Regions from separate parts of the Microbacterium xanthum genome, predicted to be linked through region 2. Evidence: predicted binding sites of a transcription regulator. Region 2 holds the regulator's gene; the other holds the start of a gene.

Region 1 (4,409 bases), 680 kb from region 2:
TCGGCTGCACCGAGTTCGCGTACCCGTCGTACAGCCTGCTCATCGAGTGCGAGGGAGACCAGCATCGCACCGACCGACGCCAATGGAATCGGGACATCGAGAAGTACGGGCGCTACCAGGATCTGGGATGGACCGTGCTCCGGTTCTCAGCGATACACCTCACGCCGAGTGTCGCTCCGGCCGTCCACCGCATCCGTAGACACCTCGAGCAGCGAGGCTGGAGACGCGGAACGTCCGGGTGACCCGTCCGGGCGTGGTGTTCGGTTGCCGCTCGATGTCGATGTCGGTGGCGATAGCCGCATCCGGTGACAGGTGAATCGACGGGTACGACATCGGGTGACCGGTGAAGGCGGGCACGGGGGCTCCGGCCGTCCAACCGGAAGGCGGTCAGCACTCGATCACGTTGACGGCGAGGCCGCCTGCGCTGGTCTCCTTGTACTTGTGCGACATGTCGAGGCCGGTCTGCCGCATCGTCTCGACCACGGCATCGAGCGACACGAAGTGCGACCCGTCGCCGCGCAGGGCCAGCCGCGCGGCGGTGACAGCCGTGGCGGCGGCGATCGCGTTGCGCTCGATGCACGGAATCTGAACGAGACCTCCGACGGGGTCGCACGTCAGCCCGAGGTGATGCTCCATGGCGATCTCGGCGGCATTCTCGATCTGGCGATTCGTGCCGCCCATCACCGCCGTCAGGCCGCCGGCGGCCATCGCGCACGCGGATCCGACCTCCGCCTGGCACCCGCCCTCCGCTCCGGAGATCGACGCGTTCGCCTTGAAGAGGGATCCGAGGGCCGTGGCCGTGAGGAGGAATCGGCGGATCCCACGGCGGCGATTCGCCTCGGCCACGGCCTCCTCGTCGCACGTGGTGGAAGACGCGCCGGCCGCGGCGCCGAATCCCCGCAACGCACTGCCGGCCAGTTCCCCGTGCGGCGTGACCGCGGTTCCGGTGCCGAGCCCGGAGTCTGCGAGGAAGTTCCACCAGTACATCGCGACGGCCGGAAGGATGCCGGCCGCACCGTTGGTGGGGGCGGTCACGACCCGACCTCCGGCGGCGTTCTCCTCGATGACCGCAAGGGCATACGCGCCGAGCCACTCCCCCGGCAGTTCACGCCCGCCCGCCGCCGTCACCTCCTCGAGCTGCATGCGGATGCGCCCAGCGCGCCGGGCGACCCGCAGCATGCCGGGCAGGGTGCCGTCGGCGTGGAGTCCGGCCTCGACGCACGCCGCCATGGCGTCCCAGATGCGGTCGAGTCCCGCTGCGACGTCCTCCTCGGAACGCAGCGCTTCTTCGTTCCGCCGAGCGGCCTCGGCGATCGTCAGCTGCTCGTCGTCGCAGATTCCCAGAAGCTTCGCCGCGGTGTCGAAACGCAGCGGCCACGCGACCGCCACGTCGAGGGGCTCCCCGTCGCGTCGGATGAAGCCGCCACCCACCGAGTAATAGGTCTCCTCCCCGACGACGGCGCCGGCCGAGTCCCGCGCGACGAGGGTCATCGCGTTCGGGTGCGCGGGCAGGCGCGTGCGCGGAGAGAACTCGATGTCGCCCTTCGCGAACGCGACCGGCCGGATGCCGGCCAGCGGAAGTCGCGATCCCTCGCGCCAGTTCATCCACGCTCCGCGGACCTCGTCCGGGTCGACCGTTTCGGGATCGAGTCCCGAAAGCCCCGCGACCACCGCGTCGGGCGTACCGTGGCCGATCCCCGTCGCCCCGAGGGAGCCGAACAGGGAGCACCCGACGTGCGCGACGTTCTCGAGGACACCGATCTCGCGCAGGCGCGCCGCGAAGTCACGGCCGGCGCGCATCGGACCGACCGTGTGGGAGCTCGAGGGTCCTACACCGATGGAGAACAGCTCGAACGCCGAGACGTAGGCGCTCACCCCGACAGGCTACGCCTGCACTGCCGAGATCGCGCTCCGAAACGCACGACGCCCCGACTCCGCGGAGCCGGGGCGTCGTTGGTGCCGCTGCGGGTTACTGCTCGACGGGCGCCGGGCCGTCGGCCGGTGCCGACGCGTGCGACTCGTGGGCCTGCAGCACCGACGGCTGCCCCTCGGTCGACACCTCGATCTTGCGTGGCTTGGCCTTCTCACTGACCGGGATCATCACCGACAGGACGCCGTTGCCGTAACTGGCCGAGATGCGCTCGGTGTCGATCCCCTGTCCGAGGTTCAACTGGCGGACGAAGCTCGCCGTCTCACGTTCCCGGGTGATCCACTTCACGCCGTCGCCGGAAGCGAGGGTGCGCTCTGCGCGGATGGTGAGAAGCTGTCCGTCGACGTCGATGTCGACCGACCCCGGGTCGATGCCCGGCAGGTCGGCGTTCAGGACGTAATGGTCGCCGTCGCGGTAGAGGTCCATCGGCATGCGGCGGGGTCCACGTCGCGCGTCGAGGAGGCTCGACGCCATGCGGTCCAGCTCGCGGAACGGGTCGTAGGTTCCCATTTCTTCTCCTTCGTGGCGGGTCGGACGCAAGGCCCGACGATGGTTTAAGTTGAGTCGCATCGACTCAAGTAAGAAAAGATTAGCACTCGAGGCCAGAGAGTGCCAGATCTTTCGATCGCCCTCGGCGAACGACCGGCGGGAAGCGGGCGCCTCGGGCGCCGGTCGAGCTCCCGGCGGAACGAGGGCGCACGACGAGGGCACCGAATCCCCCGCGCGAGCACGCTGCGCCACCGCAGAAACACACCTCGGTGCGGAGTGCGACGGGACGCGGGACGCGGGACGAAACACCGGAAAACGAAAATCCCCCGCCCGATGGGCGAGGGATTTCTCACTGTCTCAACACAGTGCGCGCCTCGAGGGACTCGAACCCCCAACCTTCTGATCCGTAGTCAGATGCTCTATCCATTGAGCTAGAGGCGCAGGACCTTCGCACGAAACGGCGCGAAGGCCAAGGTTCAGCCTACATCACGATTCGGTCGGTGGCGAATCAAGCGCGGCGGCCACGTCCTCTGGGTCTTGGACATCGCCCATCGCCGGTGGGTCGACGCGACGCCGATGCGCGGCGAGCCTGGGGAGATCGACCAGCCGGAGGGCCTGCATCCGAGCCGCGCGCATCTTGGCGTAGTCAGGCTCGAGGTCGGGCCTGGCCCCTTCGGCGACGAGCCGGCGCTGCAGGTTCGACTCGACGTCTCCCCAGGCAGCCTCCCGCGCATCGGCCACGAGCTCTCGCACGGCCTCCACGTCATCCGCGCGCTCGCGAAGCACCTTGGCCACCCCGGTGTATTGGCGTTGACGGCGCCGGAGGTTCCGGGTGTCGCGGTCACGGTAGTCGTGAGTGCTCCCCGGGTCGGAGTACTTCCCCCACGCCTTCTTGCGCAGCTTGCGCGTGAGTTCGGCAGCGGCCTCCTGCTCGGCGGCCAGCGCGAGCAGCGTTTCGCGCGCCAGCGGGGCGACGCGCTCCGGGTCGAACGGCTCGTTGCGGGCGATGGTGTCGACGAGGATGCGATTGCGCACCGTCAGCCGCGCGGCGGCGGCGGCGATCGAAACGCCCTCGGCGATCGCGTCCGCGTTGCGTCCCATGTGCGCGCACCTCCGCCCCCGATCGTATCGTCCGCCTCCGGCGGCCCTCTCGGGTTCGCCTCAGAGATCGGACACAATAGGGGGCACGCGACGATGCGGAGGACGACCATGACCCGACGAGCACACCTGGATGTGCGCGGGCGCACCGCGGTGATCACCGGAGCCGCCAGCGGAATGGGCGCGGAGGTGGCGCGCCGGATGGCGGCCCGGGGCGCACACGTCGCCCTCGTCGACCGCAACGCCGAGGGCCTCGAATCGGTGGCCCGGGATCTGCGCGGTCGCGGCCATTCCACCCACACGGTCGACCTGACCTCCGACGACGCGGTGATCGCGATGGTCGATGAGATCACGTCGCACCACCCGCGCGTGCAATCGCTCGTCACGTGCGCGGGGTCTTCGATGCTCGGCGGCGTCGACCAACTCACGATGGCCGAGATGCGGTGGCTCATGGATGTGAACCTGTGGGGGACGGTGAACATCACCCAGGCGCTGCTTCCCGCGCTGCTGCGCGAGCCCGCCGCACACATCACGCATCTGGTGAGCATCTACGGCCTCGCCGCTCCGGCGGGGCGCATCCCGTACGCGATGAGCAAGTACGCGGTACGGGGCTTCACCGAGGCGCTGCGGCACGAGCTCGAGCAGACGTCGGTGACCGTCGGCGCGATCTACCCGGCCGGCGTGAAGACGGGGATCATCCTCCACGGCCGTTACGCGGCGGCGGTCGACCCGGCCGTCGCCGCGCGTGCCGCCGCGGCGCAGGCGGCGATGTACCGCACCGAACCGGGGGACGCGGGCGAGAAGATCGTCGAGGCGACGATCCGTCGGCGCGCCCGGACGATGATCGGCCGTGAAGCACGCCTCGTCGACGTGCTCTCGCGCCTGGCCCCGT
Region 2 (4,409 bases):
CCCACGAGGACGACGACGACCGCGGCGAGGCCGAGCAGGATGCGCAGCGTCGGCGACAGTGCCGGCGGCGGCGCGGGAGCGGGTTCGGGGGCGGAGCGTCTCACGGTGCCAGGCTAGGGGTTCGGGGGTTGATCGGGAGAGGACGCGTCGCCGCCGGGGCGCCCGAGCCGCACCGCGATGTCGTCGATCTGCGCCGCGAGGGCACGGATCTGACCCCGGGTGGCCGGTTCGCCGGCGTCGTCCGCGCCGGCGGCGGCCTTCTCGAGCACCCAGGACGCGAAGGTGGCCGAGACGACACCGACCACGGCGATGCCACCGGTCATGAGCAGCACCGCGATGACGCGCCCCCATGCGGTCACGGGGGTGTAGTCGCCGTATCCGACGGTGGTGATCGTCACGAACGCCCACCACAGGGCATCGCCGAACGACGTGATGTTCGCGTCGGGGGCATCGCGCTCGGCCTCGAGGACCGTCAGCGCGGCAACCCAGATGAGGGTCAGCGCGGCACCGGCGCCGTAGACCGCGATGCGCGCCCGGAGGGCCGCCCCGGCGGTGCGCTGCAGCACGTGGAGGACCGTGAGCGCCTTCAGCAGGCGCAGGGGGCGCAACGCGGGGATCACGACCACGCACAGGTCGAACAGGTGCCGGCGGAACCACGTCCCTCTCGGTCGCGCGAGCGACAGCTGCACCAGGTAGTCGACGGCGAAGACGATCCAGGTCATGATCATGACCGCCCGCGCCAGCGAGAACCCCGTGCCGCCGAGGTCGGCGATCACCTGCCACGAGTAGGCGACGATGAAGGCCAGGGATGCGGCGATCAACGGCCAGTACGTGAGCTGATGCCACCGATCCAACGTCATGGCATCGAGCCTACGAGCGCCGCGGTGCTGCGCGGCGCAGCCTCGCCGCCGGTGCGCGCGGGCTCAGCGCGCGGCGTCGGCCTGGAGTGCCGCGGCGTTCCGGATGAACAGGATGATCCACGCGAACACCATCACACCCGCCACCAGCTCGACGGCCGTCAACGTGTAGGCGCCGGTGGCGAACATCACCGCCAGCAGCACGATGACGCCCGCGAACACCCACCCGAGAGCGAGGAAGGCCCGAGCGATCCCCGGGATCCACCACTTCAGCGCGATCACGACGACGCCGAAGGCCACCGCCATCCCGGACGCGACACCGGTGTGCAGCAGGAAGAACTCGTCGACGGGGAAGACTCCGACGCAGGCGAGGAAGACCCCGACGACGATCAGGGAGACACGCACGTTCCGGGCGCCGTGCGGATGCGGGGTGGGGATGCCGATGGTCACGTAGCGGGCGAGGGTCGTCACGATGAACCCGGCGATGATGAGTGTGATGTTGAACGCGTAGGCGGACAGATCGTCGGTCATCCCGAGTGCGCTGAGGTTGAGCTTCCACCACTGCGGGTCGCTCGCGGTGAGCATCGCGGTGACGACCCCCTCGACGAGGAAGACCGCGAGGATGATCGCCAGCAACGGCAGGTCCATCTGCGTGGCCGAGGCGAAGACGGCGTACGCGGTGACGAACGCCGTCGCTCCGGCGAGCGCGATCAGCGGCAGCGGGTACACCTCGGCGCCGATGAAACTGCGCTCCATGATGCTTGCCACGAGCGTCCACGACAGCAGCGCGATGATCGCATGCGCGAGAGCGAGTGCGGCGATGTCGAGGTAATCGAGCACGCGCAACCGTGCACCGTGCCCGCTCAGCCGCATCAGGTAGCGCCCGGCTCCGAAGGCGACGAGGGCGACCGTGGCCGAGGCGACCGCGACGAACTGTCCGATGGAGTCGGGGCCCGCGATGGGTGCCGCCTCGAGGCGGAAGACCGGCAGGGTCACGAGGGCGACGACGACGAACGCCACGACTCCGGCGCTCAGAGAGAGCGATTCGAGCGACCGCTCGGTCGTTCCGTCGAACTCACGCCGTGCCGCAGCACGCAGCTTCTCGGATCGTCTGGTCGGTGCCGGTGCGCTCACGAGCCACACCCTAGCGAGCCGCGACGTCCCGCGGCAGGGTCAGTCGTCGGGAGCTTCCGTCGGCGGCGACACTCGGTGCGGGCGCCACAGCACGACCTCGGTGGCGCGGCGCACGCGTGTTCCGTGTCTCAAGGAGATGACCGCCCCGGTCGCCCCGGCGGCGAAGACGCGCGCGCCGGGGCGACGCTCGAGCTCGCTCCTCATGCGGTCTTCGAGGTCGCGCACCCGCAGATGCAGTTCGCGGACCCGGTCTTCGAGTTCGATGATCCGCGCGATCGCCGGCAGGCTCATCCCCTCGGCCGACATGCGCGCGACCTCCTGCAACTGCGCCACGTGCCGCAGGGAGTAGCGACGGGAACCGCCCTGGGTGCGGGCGGGCACCACGAGACCGAGACGGTCGTACTGGCGGAGGGTCTGCGGGTGCATGCCCGCGAGTTCCGCCGCGCCGGCGATGGCGAGGATCGGGGCATCCTCGTCGATCTCGTCGGGTTCGACCATGTCCTCACCTCGCTTTCATGCCGTGTCCTGCGCCGCGCCCGCTCGGCGTCTGACTCCAAAAGTAGCCGGTCGCCGAGCGGGCGGAGGAGGATGAAACGCTAGCCTCGCGCTTTGGCCATCAGGTCCGCGCGGGGGTTCTCCCTGGGCTCGAGCGCCTGGTAGGCGGCAAGCGCCTCGCGTGCCGCGTCGTCGAGGTGCGACGGGACGGCCACCTGCACCTCGGCGAGGAGGTCGCCGGTGCCCTTCTGGGTCTGCACGCCGCGGCCTTTGACCCGCAGCACGCGACCTGACGGAGTCCCCGGTGCCACCCGCAGCCGCACGGGGTCTCCCCCGAGGGTGGGCACCTCGATGGTGGCGCCGAGTGCGGCCTCGGTGAAGGTCACCGGGACGGTCACCCGCAGGTTCAACCCGTCACGGGTGAACACCGGATGAGCGCGGACGCTGACCTGCACCACGATGTCGCCGGTCTCCCCGCCGTCCGGCGAGGGGCGTCCGCGCCCGCGGAGGCGGATCTTCTGCCCGTCGCGCACGCCGGCCGGGATCTTGACCTTGAACGGCTTGCCGTCCTCGCCCTGCAGGGTGATCGTCTCGCCCTTTGTGGCCGTGACGAAGTCGATGGTCGTCCGCGCCGTGACATCCGCCCCCCGCGTCGGGCCCCCGAATCCCTGGAACCCGCCGGAAGGCTGCCCGAATCGGCCTGAACCGAAGCCCGTGCCGCGTCCGCCCTGCTGCTGATTGAACATCGAGAAGATGTCGTCGAAGTCGGCGCCGTCGAAACGGCCACCGCCTCCGCCGCGGCCCTGTCCGAACATCGAGAAGACGTCCTCGAAGCCGCCGCCCTGACCCGACCCGCCGGAGGTGAACCGCGCACCCGAGCCCATGGCCCGGATCTGGTCATACTCCTGGCGCTGCTCAGGATCGCTCAGCACGGCGTAGGCCTCGCTGATCTCCTTGAAGGTCGCCTCGGCCTTGGCGTCCCCCGGGTTCGAGTCGGGGTGGTAGGTGCGCGCGAGCTTGCGGTAGGTCTTCTTCAGATCGGCGTCGCTGACGTCCTTCGAGACGCCGAGGACCTTGTAGAAGTCCTTGTCGAACCAGTCCTGACTCGCCACGTGTCCTCCTACTCCGCCGGAACGGCGACCACGACCTTGGCCGGGCGCAGCTCGACAGAACCCAGGCGGTAACCCACCTCGACGACCTCGAGGATCGTCGGGGTCTCGGTTCCCGGGGTGGGTGCCTGGAAGATCGCCTCGTGGTGCTGAGGGTCGAAGGCCTCACCGGCCGCGCCGTAGGGCTCGATGCCCATCCGCTCGACGACGCCGCGCAGCTTCTCGGCGATCGCCGCGAAGGGCGTGCCCTCACTCAGATCGCCGTGCTTCTCGGCGCGGTCGAGGTCGTCGATCACGGGCAGGAGTCCCTTGGCGACCGAACCCTTGGCGCGCTCGATCTCGACCTCGCGCTGCTCCTCGGTGCGACGCCGGTAGTTGGCGTACTCGGCCTGCAGGCGCTTGAGGTCGCCCAGCAGCTGGGACTCGAGGTCGGCGAGCACCTGGTCCTCGGCGGCGTCCGCCTCGGCGGCGCCCTCCGACTGCTCGGCACCGAGGATGTCGTCCACGGTCAGGGCCGGATCCTCCGGCTGAGGGTCGGAGGCCTGCGCCTCCGACCCCTCGTCGCCGGGGACCTCGTTCTCGGGGACCTCGTCGGGTCCCTGTTCGAAGTCCTTGGGCATGCTTACTTCTTCTCTTCGTCCTCGTCGATGACCTCGGCGTCGACGACGTCCTCATCGGACTCCGTCGAAGCCTGCTCCTCGGACGCCCCGGCGTCCGGAGCGGCCTGCTCGTTCTGCGTGGCCTGGTAGATGGCCTCGCCGAGCTTCTGCTGACTCTGGTTCAGCTTGTCGAAGGCGGTCTTCACGGCCTCGTC

The links. The regulator HspR, encoded in region 2, represses chaperone genes until heat shock. The targets are predictions, from matches to a motif close to AAGTTGAGTCNNNNNGACTCAACTT.
Region 1: the regulator HspR is predicted to act here: its motif matches at 2,487-2,511, upstream of RZO50_RS01745 (Hsp20/alpha crystallin family protein).

What each region holds. Positions count from the first base shown of each region.
Region 1 is NZ_JAWHUE010000001.1:349,568-353,976, forward strand. Features, by position in the region: gene RZO50_RS01735 (hypothetical protein) at 1-242, shown strand, start outside; gene RZO50_RS01740 (L-serine ammonia-lyase, iron-sulfur-dependent, subunit alpha) at 388-1,875, opposite strand; gene RZO50_RS01745 (Hsp20/alpha crystallin family protein) at 1,970-2,440, opposite strand; tRNA gene RZO50_RS01750 (tRNA-Arg) at 2,788-2,860, opposite strand; gene RZO50_RS01755 (asparagine synthase) at 2,906-3,520, opposite strand; gene RZO50_RS01760 (SDR family NAD(P)-dependent oxidoreductase) at 3,629-4,409, shown strand, end outside.
Region 2 is NZ_JAWHUE010000001.1:1,033,634-1,038,042, reverse strand. Features, by position in the region: gene RZO50_RS04990 (AI-2E family transporter) at 1-104, opposite strand, end outside; gene RZO50_RS04985 (potassium channel family protein) at 114-860, opposite strand; gene RZO50_RS04980 (DUF998 domain-containing protein) at 924-1,991, opposite strand; gene RZO50_RS04975 (heat shock protein transcriptional repressor HspR) at 2,031-2,489, opposite strand; gene RZO50_RS04970 (DnaJ C-terminal domain-containing protein) at 2,588-3,598, opposite strand; gene RZO50_RS04965 (nucleotide exchange factor GrpE) at 3,607-4,215, opposite strand; gene dnaK (molecular chaperone DnaK) at 4,218-4,409, opposite strand, start outside.